DNA from 4 places in the Bacillus cereus group sp. Bce041 genome. Region 1 is predicted to be linked to each of the others. Evidence: predicted binding sites of a transcription regulator. Region 1 holds the regulator's gene; each other region holds the start of a gene.

Region 1 (3,730 bases):
AGGTTTATATCGTAGGTAGCATATTTACATGTTATCCTAACTTATCTCATACACTATAGTTAGAAAGGATGGTTAAACCATTTGAAGAAACAATACTGGTGGATTATCGTTACATACATTTTAATGCAGTTATCTGGCGTTGTTGGATTACCACTTCTCCTAAAAACAGGACTCTATGATAATAGAGGATTTACCATTGAGGAAAAAGGACAAATCATAACAGGACACTGGGCAATTATTAGCTTCTTTGTTGCATTATGTATCGTACTTTGGTTACTTAGAACAGATATTCGTGACAGGCATTTAGATGCAATGCGCTCTTCTGTTCCAGCTACTATTGGATGGATTTTTATCGGGTTCTTCTTAGCTTTCTTTTCACAAATAGTTGCCGGTATGATCGAGATGCAGCTGCTAGGAATTAAACAAGGTTCAGAAAATACAATGAAACTTATGGAAATTGCAAGAACGACACCTTGGTTCCTTATTGTTGTTTCTATAATTGGACCTATCTTAGAAGAAATCGTATTTAGAAAAATTCTATTCGGCACGCTTTATAAGAAGTTTAACTTCTTTATCGCAGCTATCATTAGTTCGCTTGTATTCGCAGCAATTCATTTTGATTTTACTCACTTATTGGTATACACTGCTATGGGGCTCGTATTCGCCTTCTTATATGTGAAGACGAAACGTATTATCGTTCCGATTGCAGCTCATGTTGCGATGAATACATTAGTCGCTATTGGGCAAATTTTTATGAGCAATGAACAAATTCAAGAAATGATTAAAGAAGCTGAAAAAATGCAAGGCTTTATCGGAGGATTTTTTGTATGAGAAACTCACCATTGTTCATGGCTGCACTATACTTCCTTCTTGGATGTATCTTTACACGCTTCGCCATTACGAACGTGACAGATACAATCTGGAATATGTGGACAATACTATTTGCAGTTATGGCAACAATTGATTTTAATTTGGCACTTCGCCTTATATTAGTTAAATTCACAAAGAAGAAACAATAATAAAACGCAGAGGTCGCTTCCTCTGCGTTTTATTGTGGATAGTTTTTCAAAAAGTAAACTAATGTTTGTAACTCTACAGCTAAGTCAATATGATGAATTCTAATATTCTCTGATACGTTTAATCGCGCTGGTGTGAAATTCAAAATACCGTGCACGCTTGTTTCAGCTAATCTATCTGCTACAGCTTGTGCTACTGTAGCCGGTACTGTTAATATTGCCACTTGTATATCATTTGATAATCTCTCTTCTAATTCATCTAAATGATATACAGGAATGCCCCCGATTTCTGTTCCAACTTTCTCTTCACTAACATCAAATGCCATTTCAATTTTTGTATTATTGTTTTTCGTGAAATTATAATGTAAGAAAGCGGTCCCTAAATTACCTACTCCAATAAGTGCTACACGTGTTATATCATCTTGATCAAGTGTTTCGCGGAAAAATGATAATAAATAATTTACGTTATATCCATATCCCTTTTTCCCTAACGCTCCAAAATACGAAAAATCTCTTCGTATTGTTGCGGAATCTACTTTTACTGCCTCACTCAATTCGGCCGATGAAACACGCTGCTTACCAGAAAGAGATAAGTTTTGGATAAATCGATAGTATAGAGGCAATCTTTTAGCAGTGGCTTGTGGAATCTTTTGCTGATCCATATGACCTCTCCTCTCTTCCTATCTTTATTCATATACTTTAATCAAATACAGAAGTTTAGCACTCATTAAATTCCTTGTATAATAAAGAGAAGAAGTATTCTCTCTTTATTTTAAACTATACACTATTTTTAGTATGATTGAGAAATATAAACATGGCAAAGTTAAGAAATTATTTGAGGTGAAAACATTGATTTTATTACAAGTAAACGCGCTTTCGAAATTATACGGTGCAGAAACGATTCTTGCAAACATAAAATTGGAAGTACAAACAAAAGATCGTATCGCATTAGTTGGAAGGAATGGAGCAGGAAAATCTACATTATTAAAAATTATCGCTGGTGAATTATCTCATGATGGTGGCGAAATTATAAAACCGAAAGATGTCTCAATCGGATATTTAGCTCAAAATACTGGACTAGAAACGTCTTTAACAATTTGGGATGAAATGCTAACCGTCTTTACCCACTTACAGCAAATGGAGACAAAACTTCGAAGGCTTGAGCAAGAAATGGGAAAAGAAGAAAACTTTTCAAACGAAGCTACATATGAAAGATTGTTAGCTGATTATGACCAACTACAACTCAATTATAAAGATCAAGGTGGATATCAATATGAAGCGGATATTCGCTCCATTTTAAGCGGCCTTGGCTTCCCAGTTGAAACGCACCAGACGACGATCTCTACTTTAAGCGGCGGGCAAAAAACAAGATTAGCTCTCGGGAAATTATTATTAACAAAACCAGACTTACTTATTTTGGACGAGCCTACAAACCATTTAGACATCGAAACATTAACATGGCTTGAGCAATATTTGCAAGGTTATCCTGGCGCAATATTAATCGTCTCACATGACCGTTATTTCTTAGACAAACTCGTTACACAAGTATATGAAATTTCGAATAAAGAAAGCAGACGATTTGTTGGTAACTACAGTAAATATTTAGACTTAAAATCAGCATTATATGAGCAAGAAATGAAACGTTACGAAAAACAACAAGATGAAATCGCAAAACTTGAGGACTTCGTTCAAAAGAATATAGCTCGCGCTTCTACAACCAAACGTGCTCAAAGTCGCCGTAAACAACTAGACAGAATGGAATTATTAACGAGACCATTAGGGGATTCTAAGTCAGCATCATTCCACTTCGATATTGAAAAACAAAGTGGAAATGATGTTTTACAAGTAAATGATGCAACCATCGGCTATGATGAAAACCCTATAATTGAACATGTAACTATGCGCTTAACTCGCGGAGATAGTGTTGCTTTAGTTGGTCCAAACGGAATTGGGAAATCCACATTGTTAAAATCCATTGTGAATAAGTTACCACTATTAAATGGTGATGTTTCTTTCGGATCAAATGTATCTGTTGGTTATTATGATCAAGAACAAGCAAACTTAACATCTTCTAAACGGGTTTTAAATGAACTATGGGATGAATATCCACTGCAACCGGAAAAAGAAATCCGTACTATACTTGGGAATTTTTTATTCACAGGAGATGATGTACTGAAACCAGTATCTTCCCTTAGTGGTGGACAAAAAGCTCGATTAGCTCTTGCAAAACTTATGATGCAAAAGTCAAATTTGTTAATTCTAGATGAGCCTACGAACCACCTTGATTTAAATAGTAAAGAGATTTTGGAGAATGCTTTAATTGATTACCCTGGGACTCTTCTATTCGTCTCACATGACCGCTACTTTATTAACCGTGTAACAACGACTGTGGTTGAGTTATCAACAGAAGGTGCACAGGAATATTTAGGGGATTACGATTACTACGTTGAAAAGAAAAATGAAATGATTGAACGTGCAGAACTTGAACAGCAAGAAAGTGACGTTCCTGTTCAAAAGGTGATTGCACAAGAGAAATTAAATTATTTAGAAGAAAAAGAGCGTAAAAAACTAGAGCGTCAACGCACTAGAAAAATTGAAGAGCTAGAACAAAGTATAGTGGAATTAGAAGAAGAAATTGCTACGTTAGAAGATCAACTTTGCTTACCAGAAATATATGCAGATTATGAAAAAGCTAGTGAAATTACAACTAAAAA
Region 2 (3,730 bases), on a different contig from region 1:
CACGCACTATTAAACCCCATAAAATTACCAAACCCTGCTTTTGCATAGCTAAAAATACCACCATCTAAATCTGGCCGTTTTACAGTTAGATTTTGAAAAGATAATCCAAGTGCAATCATCCCAATTCCTGTTATAACCCAGCCAATAATAATGGCTCCAGCACCAGCACCTTTTGCCATATCACTCGCTAAATTAAAGGCTCCACCGCCAATCATAGACCCAACTACAAGAGCCGTTAGTGTAAACAACCCTAATTTCTTATCTTCACCCATTCCACTCACCTCTCTTTAATTGCAATAACAATACAAAAGCAATAGTGAATGATCGTGTCTAAAGGAGGAGAAAGAAGAAAGGAAGACTCCCTTTCTTCTTTACTCCATGTTTCCTAAAGTAGCTGCCATAACCGCTTTAATTGTATGCATTCTATTTTCAGCTTGATCAAATACTTTTGAATGTTTACTGCGGAATACTTCGTCAGTTACCTCCATTTCTTTCAACCCATATTTCTCATAAACTTCTTCGCCATACATCGTTTCAACATCATGAAATGCAGGTAAACAATGTAAGAAAATCACGTTTTCATTCCCTGTTGCTTTAATCATTTTCATATTTACTTGATAAGGTTTCAATAACTCGACACGTTCAGCAAATTTTTCTTCTTCCCCCATAGACACCCATACATCTGTATAAATTACATCTGCATTCGCAACAGCTTCTTCCACATTACTTGTTATCATTACTTGTTCATTATATTTTTTTGCTAAATCAATTACTTCTTGTGCAGGCCATAAAGATTTCGGTGTACAAATACGTACATCCATTCCAACGATTGCTCCACCAACTAGTAAGCTATTAGCAACATTATTTCGCCCATCGCCAACGTAAACGAGCTTCACATTTTTCAATTTCCCTATATGTTCTCTAATTGTTAATAAATCTGCTAGTGTTTGTGTTGGATGCCACATATCTGTTAATCCATTCCAAACTGGCACACCAGAATTTTGTGCTAAAGATTCTACAGTTTCATGATTAAATCCACGAAACTCAATTCCGTCAAACATACGCCCTAACACTTTTGCTGTATCCTCTACAGATTCTTTTTTCCCAAGTTGAATATCACCTTTCCCTAAATATTCAGGATTTGCCCCTAAATCTGTACATGCTACTGTAAATGCACAACGCGTACGAGTAGAAGTTTTTTCAAATAAGAGCGCTACATTTTTACCTTCTAAATAATGATGCGGGATACCGTTTTTCTTTTTCTCTTTTAATTCTGCTGCCAAATCTAGAAAATATAACAATTCTTCTTGTGTAAAATCTTTTTCTGCTAGAAAGCTTCTTCCTTTTAAATTTGGTCTAGTCATTAACATAATTCATCCCTACTTTCTCCGTTATTTATACTAAATATCTTTACGAATAATTGGCATACTCATGCAACGTGGACCCCCACGACCACGAGATAATTCCGAACTTAGCACCTCAATCACTTCTATACCGTGTTCACGTAATAACGTATTAGATACATAGTTACGATCATATGTAACAACTACACCTGGCGCAATTGCTAATGTGTTCGAGCCATCATTCCATTGTTCACGAGCAGAAGCAATTACATCTCCTCCTCCACATGGAATAAGAACTAATTCACTTAAGCCTAATACCTCTTTTAATGCTTCCATTAAAGAAGTACGATGTGTAATTTTAAGAGTTTCCTCATCTGATCCTTTTTCTAAAATATAAATATTCATATTCCCTTTTGGCCCTTGAATGGCTGGGTGAATTGTAAACTTGTCATAATCAACCATTGTAAATACTGTATCTAAATGCATAAATGCTCGACATTTTGGAATTTCTATTGCTAACACTTTCTTAATTTTATTTTGTCGGCTAAAAAGATTTTTAGCTAAACGTTCAATTGCTTTAGCTGAAGTACGAGCAGATACTCCAATCGCAATTGTTTCTTCATTTAAAATTAGCTCGTCGCCACCTTCAATTGGAAATTTATAATCACGATCTAACCAGATTGGTACATTATGTTTTGCAAATCTTGGATGATATTTAATGATGTACTCCATGAATAATGATTCACGTCTACGCGCTGGTTCTCTCATCTTATTTATCGTTAAGCCATCGCCCACGCTAGCTGCTGGGTCACGAGTAAAATATAAATTAGGCATTGGATCTAAGTAAAACGGATAGTGATCTTCCATTAATTCATATAAATGTGTCTTCTTACTTGTTTCAATTTCGTTTTTCCGTACACCGCCCATAATTTTTTGAATTAATTCTTCATTTGAAAAGGAAAGTAAATATTCTTTTAAAGTTTGATGTGCAACATTTACGTCGGCCTGTCCTTCTTTTAAAATACGATCAACAAATTCTTCTCGAAGTTTTTTATCTACTAACGCCTCAGCGGCTAGTTTTTCTAAATAAAGAACTTCAACACCCCGATTGCGTAACGTTTGTGCAAAATAATCATGCTCTTTTTGAATAATTGGTAAGTATGGAATATCGTCAAATAATAATTGCTGCAAATAATCTGGCGTCAAGTTTTCCACTTCTTTACCCGGTCGTTTTAATAAAACAGTTTGTAATTCCCCAATTTCTGAAGTAACATGTATCGGATGTTTCATTTGTTGTACCTCCTTTTAAATATGTTTGATGTCTTACAAGTACATAATAAATGCTCTGTACTTTCATCTTTGTGAAAGCATCCACATTATCATTGTGAAATATTAAACAAGTTATTTTTTTAAAATCATACGAATATGTATTTTTATAACAAACTATCTTGCTTTCTCAATAAAAAATACATATATTACGCATATATATTGAATATTTAACTTCCGTATTTAAACAAAAATCCTGTTTTTAATTTTATTAAAAACAGGATTTTCGCATCTAAATAATTAAATTTAATCTTTCTTCTATAATCTCCCTATCTGATTTCGACTGTGAAATTATAAGGCATGTATCATTTCCACATATACATCCTATTTTTTCTTTCCAATCTAACTCATCAAATAAAACACCAATAACATGTGCATTACCAGGTAATGTTTTAATAACCATTAATTGATCTACACAATCAATTTTTACAACAACTTCTCGTAATTTTTTCTTTAACTTTATATCAGTTTGTAAATGCTCTTCTGAGAAAACTTTATATATCATTAATCCTTCTTGAGAAGGTACCTTCGTTAAGTTTAACTCACGAATATCGCGAGAAACCGTAGCTTGTGTTACTAATACATCTTTTTTTGCTAACAATTCTACTAATCTTTCTTGCTTATCTATTTCATACTCCTTTACAAATTGTTTAATTAACCGTTGTCTTTTTTCTTTTTTCATAAAAGACACCCCTTTTAATATTATAGCTCGCTATAATTTTCATCCGAAAGGGACAGAAAAGAATGTTGCGGAAACGTTCATAGTTTAACTGTAAATATTAAATCAAGCTAAATAAAAAAGAGAAGAACAATATTCTGTTCTTCCTTTTACATTGAAAATCGTTCAATTGTTTGTTTCAAATCAGTTGCTTGCTTCTCTAAATCCTTTAATAATTGATCGATTACTATCATATTTTTAGATTGTTGTAGCGTCACACGTGCTACTTCTTGCGAACCAGCTGACGTTTCTTCAGCAATTGCTGCTACAGCTTTTGTTTGTGCTCCTGTTTGATGAATGTGGCTCACTTGTTCATTCATATAACTACTAATTTGCTGAGTTG
Region 3 (3,730 bases), on a different contig from region 1:
GCCTCGTATTACACAAGCAGTTCAGGATATGAACTCACGCGTAGAAAATGGGGAGACAGCGGCATCTTGTATTAACTTTATTACAGGGCCAAGTAACTCGGCTGACATTGAGATGAATCTTGTTGTCGGAGTACATGGACCATTAAAAGCAGTATATTTCATCGTATAAAAGAGGGGAAAGCAGGCCGGAAAATGGCCTGCTTTTTTAGTAGAATAAAGGATAATATGAAGTAGAAGTTCTCTCCTTTTTTTGCTATGTTTTTTGGGAAAGGAGAGGAAGGGATGTTCACTTATTTATATGCACTGTTAGCAGGGATGGTGTTTGGTTCTTTTTTTATGTTAGTTGCGGTGAGGGTTCCATTAGGTGCGTCTATTATTACCCCGCGTTCACATTGTTATTATTGCAAATATGTGCTAAGGCCAAAAGAACTAATCCCCATCATTTCATTTTATATACAAAGAGGCTGTTGTACGAATTGTAAGAGGAAAATTCCAATTATATATGTAGCATTTGAATGTATAACAGGAAGTATATTTCTTCTTACCGTGTATATGATTGGAATAGAACGAGAACTTATTATCATTTTATCCCTTTTTTCGCTACTTCTTATTATTTCAGTTACAGATTACTTATATATGTTAATTCCTGATTGTATTTTAATTTCGTTTGCGGTTTTACTCATTCTCGAAAGTGTTTTTGTACAATTAGTTACTTGGACAGATAGTATAGTTGGTAGTGGTGTTATATTCCTTTTGTTATATTGCATGCAAAAGATATATCCAGAAGGGCTTGGCGGAGGAGATATAAAACTACTTTCGTTACTTGGTTTTATAGTAGGAGTGAAGGGAGTTTTTATCGTTTTATTTTTAGCATCTTGTTTTAGTCTTTGTTTTTTCGGGATTGGTATCGGATTAAAACGTATAGAAGTACGAAAGCCAATTCCATTTGGTCCTTTTATTAGTCTTGGGGCAATGTGCTATGTATTAGCTGTTTATTCAAATTAGAGAGGGAATCGAAAATGAACGTATATATGGATGATCAAAGAAGTTGCCCGTTCGGGTATGTGTCCGCAACTACAGTAGAATGTGCCTTGCAAATGGTTCGGGATTATGATGTGAATATTCTTTCCCTTGATTATAATATGGGCTGGGGAGCAAAAAATGGACTAGATTTTGTAGAAGCTTTTTGTACAGAGGGATTATATGTAAATGAAATTCACCTTCATACGAATGATGTCATCGGTATGCACAAGATGAAACAGAGAATGGATAAGGGAAAGGAAGAAGGAGAAATTAATCCTCACCTTGTTGTTAAATACGTGGGAAGCTAAAAACTCCAAAGTAAAACTTTGGAGTTTTTAGTGTTTCATATGTGCTTGTAAAGGAATAATCTCTTCTTGTTGAGCTACTGCGATTTCAGTTTCTTCCTGTTGAACTTCAGGTGTTTTCTTTGTTAAGTAGTGGTATACCATACCGACAAATACTGATCCGCCAATAATGTTACCGATTGTAACAGGAATTAAGTTATGAATAGCACCTGAAAAAGAAATTGTCTCAGGATGCGGTGAAACTAAAGATAAAGCAAAGAGTGATAAGTTTGCAATACTATGTTCGTAACCAGATAAGAAGAATGTGAAAACAAGTAGCATCATGACTATTATTTTTGCTGTGTCACCTTTAACCTGAGAAGGTAAGAAACAAGCAAGACATACGAGCCAGTTACATAAAATGGCTTTAAAGAATAACTGCACTGTAGGTGTGTTCATCTTTCCTTCAACGACTTTATTCATTAAGTGACCGTGATCAATTGCTTCAAAAATTCCAGTTGCGTAAAATAGTAAGGCAAAGAATAACGCGCCGGCTAAGTTACCTGCATAACAAGCAACCCAGTTACGTAGTGTATCAGAAATCGTTGTTTCTTTTCTTAAAGTTGCTACAGTAAAGTACATTGTGTTCCCAGTAAACAATTCAGCACCGCCATATATAATAAGTACGAGAGCAATCCCGAAAAACATAGAAGCAGCTAAATAAGTTGCTGGTGAATCTGCAATGTGAAAAAAGTTACCTAATTTAAAACATAGTACAATAATAAAACCGATATAAATACCAGCAAGTGCAGCACGAATGAAATATTGCATTGGGTTTGTATCTAGTATTTTCTTTTTGCTTTTAGCCAGTTTGACAACATAATCTAGTCCTTGTTCTAGCATGAGTAATACGCTCCTTTAGTAAATCTTCTATAAATACTCCTTATATGAATAAAGTACATGGAATTGTTCTCACTTTCAATAAGTTTGTGCAATGTTTCACAAAAAGGACATACATACATTAAGAAAACGTTTACAAAAGGTAGTATAATGTAATTTTTTCTGGACATTGAGAGGAAGAAAGAAAAAAGAAAAAAGAAAAAGCGCTGTAATTACAGCGCTTTTTCGTCTAAATTCTTTTCTACTTTTACTTCTACTTCTTTTGAGAAGAACCAACCACCAACTGCGATTCCGACTAATACAATCCAGAATGTAAGCTTCCACGGAGTGGATTCTGGGAATGAATGTGGAATTACATTTAATGCAGGGTGTGCTAATGTATAAACTGCTAGCTTCACACCAACCCAACCTACAATTAAGAATGCTGCGGTTTCAAGTCCTGGTTTACGTTTTAAGATTTGTACGAAAGCAGTTGCTGCAAATCGCATAATGATTAATCCGATAAGTCCACCTACAAAGATAACAGCGAATTGCCCAGTATCAAGACTACCAATTGTACCTAATCCTGTTTTTGGTAAAGTCATTGCTAGTGCAACAGCAGCTAAAATTGAATCAACTGCGAAGGCGATATCAGCAACCTCAACTTTAAATACAGTCCACCAAAAGTTCTCTTGTTTTTTCTTTGCTTCTTTTTCTTCTGTTTCTTCATCTGTATTCTTTTTAACATATGTTTTAAATAAGTGATTACCAGCGATAAACATAAGGTAGATGGCACCGATTGCTTGCACTTGCCATACATCGACTAAGAACGAAATCATAAATAACGATCCAAATCGGAAAACAAATGCCCCCGCTAATCCATAAAATAGTGCTTTCTTTCGTTTTTCTTCTGGTAAATGTTTTACCATAATTGCAAGAACAAGAGCGTTATCAGCCGCTAAAATCCCTTCAAGTGCAATTAGGATGAGTAATACCCAACCATACTCCAATAATAATGATACATCCATGTACATTCTCCTCTCATTTCTATAAGTTCTAAATAAGTGAAGAATTTCCCCACTATTTAGTTTCCCCATACTCCTGCCTATTAACTTTGGAAAAATCTGGAAGTGAATGCAAAAAAGACCTCTGCCGTTAATAGGCAAAGGTCTTGCTAGACATATGTAATAAAAAATGCCAACAAAGCCGGAAGAACTAAGTTCTACGTAATGACGACTTTGTTTCCAAGAAATATTCTTGGACGCTACTCCCCTTTGGAGATATGTTATTGTATTCTCATTATATGGATAATTTATACGGTTGTCAACCTGTTAAAATATCTTCATTCGGATATTTTATTTTCAGGTTCTTTTTACGAGCAAATGAAAAAGCCAATGTTAAAGGACCCATTTTCCCGAAAAACATCATAAAGATAATAATAGCTTTTCCGATTATAGTTAAGTGGGGTGTTAAATTCATACTGAGGCCAACAGTCCCAAATGCTGAAAATACTTCGAAAGCACTCATCAATAGAGGAACTCGCT
Region 4 (3,730 bases), on a different contig from region 1:
CACACTTGTTTTAACAAGACCTGGTGGGCAGCACGAAAATAAAATCATTTACCCAATTCTTAATACAATTATTAATATCATTCGCTCTCTTCCATTTATCATTCTATTATTCTTCATTTTACCTTTTACAAAGTTTCTAATGGGAACCTCCATTGGTGTACAAGGCGTAATCGTACCGCTTGTCGTATTCACGGCCCCTTATATTGCACGATTAATGGAAACTGCTTTATTAGAAGTAGATCGCGGCGTTATTGAAGCCTATCAAGCGATGGGCGTTTCTACTATAAAAATTATTTGGCACGTTATGGTGAAAGAAGCTCGTCCCTCCCTTGTACTTGGATTAACAATTGCAACGATTGGCTTAATCGGCGCAACAGCAATGGCTGGTCTTGTAGGCGCTGGTGGGCTAGGGGACTTAGCATATCGCTTCGGACATTTACGCTACGAGCCTGAAGTAATGTATGCAACTGTCTTTATTTTAATTATCCTCGTTCAAGGATTACAGTCTTTAGGGAATGGTGTTGCACGAAGATTGAAGAAAGATTAAAAAAGAAGGTATCTCACCAAGGTGAGATACCTTCTTTTTTATCTTTTAAATCCACCTTCTGAATGAATAACTTGCCCAGTAATCCACTCAGCTTCTTCACTTACTAGAAATTTAATGAGTCTAGCTGCATCCTTTGGCTCACCAATTCTGCCAAAAGGAAACATCGGCTTTAACCCTTGTTTTATCTCTTCAGTCATCCATCCTGTATCAGTTGGTCCTGGATTAATTGCATTCACTGTTATTCCTAAATGAGCTACCTCTGCTGACAACGTACTAGTAAGAGCATCAATAGCTCCCTTCGTTGTTACATACGCTAGTTCTCCTACCATAGGACCTTGAAATTGCCCCGAAGTCATATTCACAATTCTACCACCAGATTTTTTATCAAATCCACGGGCAAATTGACTACTGAGCAATGTAGTCGCACGAATATTCACCATATAATGCTTATCTAATTCTTCAGCAGTCAACGTAGAGAAATCATTATTCGTAGAATATGCTGCATTATTAATTAATATATGAGGGTACCCTAATTGTTCAGTAACTTTATTTATAAGCTCTTTCGGTGCATCATTCCGAGTTAAATCTAACTCCATGCTTGATACTCTAACACCGTTTTGTAATAGCTCTTCTTCTAATTGTATTTGTTCATTTTTCTCAACGCCCCATGGCATCTCTTTATCATAATCCGTCCAATACGTAAAAAATATATCGTATCCTGATTCAGCCAATTCTTTGCAAATTGCTGCGCCTATACCGTCTAGACGACTTACCCCTGTAATAACTGCTACTTTATTTTTTAATTGGTTCATCATATACTCCTCCAAGTTTAAAGGACGCATATTTTATATAAGAGATATAAACTTTCCCACAAAAAAGACAGATACATAAAATAGGCACCTATCCTTATAAAAGGGATGTACAAGCCAAATATGCATTCCTTGAATGATTTACAGATAACTAAATAAACCCTCGCTTATGAGAGAAAAATTCATCTATCTAGTTTCTAATCATTACAAGTTCATCCACATATCTAGTCTTTGCCTCCTTTTGATATATCTCTATTATTAGTCTATCAAAAAAGATGAAATGTTACAAAAAATAAAACAATTACTCAAAACATATATTCGTTCACATTTCCTCTATTGTGAATTTATTCACAATATATATATAATAAACATGTAAATACAATATTGGAGGGATTTCAATGGTTATCAATTTTTTAAGAACTGATAAACGTGCTACTTTCATATTATTACTTTTACGGCTTTACATAGGGTATACATGGCTCGCTGCTGGGATAGGCAAAGTCTTCGGACAATCTTTTGACGCAAGTGGCTTTTTAAAGGGTGCTATTGCTCAAGCATCAGGTGACCACCCTGCAGTACAAAGTTGGTGGGCAGATTTTCTTCAACATTTTGTCCTTCCAAACGCAGACCTATTTAGCTTTTTAGTTCAATGGGGAGAAATTTTAGTAGGTCTAGGTTTAATTTTAGGCGGATTAACAAAAACAGCTGCATTTTTCGGAATCATAATGAATCTTTCATTTTTATTAAGTGGAACCGTTAGTGTAAACCCAAACCTGCTTATTTTGACTATGTTCATTTTAGTTGCAGGGCAGAACGCTGGACGTATTGGATTAGATGGCTATGTTTTCCCTAAACTTTTCCGTAAAAACAACCACGGAACATATAAATTAAGTAAAACTGCATAGTAACAGTTTACTTTTAAAATATAAATAAGAAAAAGAGCCTGAATATAGGCTCTTTTTCTTATTTCTCCTAATTTAAACTTTTAACGAGCCACGAAAACCTCTGGCAGCATAGTAAGAGTCTGCTCCATTATGGTACACGAACACATGTCCAAAGCGATAATCGCAAAATAAAGCACCACCGAGTTCTCGAATATCTGAAGGTGTTTGTACCCAACTTGATGATTTCATGTCAAAATCGCCAAGTTGTTGCAATTCCCGATACTGTTCTTCCGTTAATAATTCAATGCCCATAGCATTGGCAACATCAATAACGTTATTTTCTGGTTTATGTTTTTTTCTTGATTCTAACGCTTCAAGATCATAACAAAGACTTCTGCGGCCTTTAGGACTCTCCTTTGAACAATCATAGAAAGTATATTCGTCCTTTTCTTCATCATAACCAACAACATCCGGTTCACCACCAGTTACTTCCATTTCGTTAAGTGACCACATTTTTTCATTATTAGTAGTCAGCTTCGCTTCAACTTTAGCCCATTCAAGACCTTCATGGCGGTTCATGTTTTTCTCAAAACGAGCTTGCAATACTTTCAATAACTCTTCACGTTTTTCTACTAGTAAGTCATTTTTATTTCCTGTCATATTAGTCCTCCCTGATTTATGTACTGATAGTAGTTTAAGTATATATTTTATAATAAATCATCTCAATATGAAGACCGTTTCAACCTTATGTCTTGTACAAACATCCCTTACAAAGTCCTAAAACCCTCCATACTCTCTCCAAGAATATAGTGTGAAAACCACATCAAGTTCTGCTTCATAATAGCCACATGAACTCCTGGTTGGTCAGAACTATATGCCATTCCTTTAAATATAATTAATTCTGTATCAACTTCCATATCCATTAATCCTTGATATAGATCATATGCATTTGTAATTGGAATTCTTGCATCCTTTTCCCCATGTTGAATTAAGGTAGGCGTACAAGCTGATTTAATATACGTCATAGGTGATGTCTTCGTATATATCTCTGGATCATTCCATGGAGTATTTCCTAAATACATTCTAATAAAGTAAGGTATATCTGTATTTACATAATGGGTACTCCAGTTAGTTATTCCACCGCCAACTGAAATAGCTTTAAACCGACTACTAAACGTAGAACAGAAAGCTGATACATATCCACCGTTGCTCCATCCCATAACTCCTACTCTATCCTTGTCTACCATCCCTTTTTCTACTAGTTCATCCACTCCAGATATAACATCATCGTAGTCAGCAATCCCCTGTTTTCTATAGTTAGCTTTTAAAAATTCATTACCATAACCTGAACTTCCTCTGTAATTTGGTTCTAAAACGATAAAGCCCTTTTCAACAAACTGTTCAATCGGATATTTCTCATTGAAGCAGTCTGAAAATATCGGAAAAGATGCCCAAGCCGGACCGCCGTGAATTACTACTAATAAAGGATA

What was found. The regulator Rex, encoded in region 1, represses fermentation and respiration genes when NADH is low (regulators of the CRP and FNR family bind a similar motif). The targets are predictions, from matches to a motif close to TTGTGAAATATTTCACAA.
Positions count from the first base shown of each region.
Region 2: a site for Rex is predicted at 2,726-2,743, ahead of arcA (arginine deiminase). Genes of this name have one in related genera too.
Region 3: a site for Rex is predicted at 2,295-2,312, ahead of ACUN13_RS08895 (formate/nitrite transporter family protein). Genes of this name have one in related genera too.
Region 4: a site for Rex is predicted at 1,693-1,710, ahead of ACUN13_RS28625 (DoxX family membrane protein). Genes of this name have one in related genera too.

Region 1 is NZ_JBQXON010000032.1:8,583-12,312, forward strand. It holds gene ACUN13_RS31335 (CPBP family intramembrane glutamic endopeptidase) at 82-831, shown strand; gene ACUN13_RS31340 (YdiK family protein) at 828-1,019, shown strand; gene ACUN13_RS31345 (redox-sensing transcriptional repressor Rex) at 1,049-1,678, opposite strand; gene ACUN13_RS31350 (ABC-F family ATP-binding cassette domain-containing protein) at 1,866-3,730, shown strand, end outside.
Region 2 is NZ_JBQXON010000007.1:121,389-125,118, forward strand. It holds gene arcD (arginine-ornithine antiporter) at 1-272, opposite strand, end outside; gene argF (ornithine carbamoyltransferase) at 372-1,370, opposite strand; gene arcA (arginine deiminase) at 1,401-2,633, opposite strand; gene argR (arginine repressor) at 2,902-3,351, opposite strand; partial or broken gene ACUN13_RS21590 (methyl-accepting chemotaxis protein) at 3,498-3,730, opposite strand, start outside.
Region 3 is NZ_JBQXON010000002.1:559,313-563,042, reverse strand. It holds gene ACUN13_RS08910 (LutC/YkgG family protein) at 1-169, shown strand, start outside; gene ACUN13_RS08905 (prepilin peptidase) at 283-1,005, shown strand; gene ACUN13_RS08900 (cyclic-phosphate processing receiver domain-containing protein) at 1,020-1,331, shown strand; gene ACUN13_RS08895 (formate/nitrite transporter family protein) at 1,359-2,210, opposite strand; gene ACUN13_RS08890 (TerC family protein) at 2,420-3,214, opposite strand; gene ACUN13_RS08885 (TrkH family potassium uptake protein) at 3,510-3,730, opposite strand, start outside.
Region 4 is NZ_JBQXON010000018.1:45,498-49,227, forward strand. It holds gene ACUN13_RS28615 (methionine ABC transporter permease) at 1-547, shown strand, start outside; gene ACUN13_RS28620 (SDR family oxidoreductase) at 586-1,362, opposite strand; gene ACUN13_RS28625 (DoxX family membrane protein) at 1,755-2,261, shown strand; gene ACUN13_RS28630 (DUF4256 domain-containing protein) at 2,334-2,900, opposite strand; gene ACUN13_RS28635 (S9 family peptidase) at 3,008-3,730, opposite strand, start outside.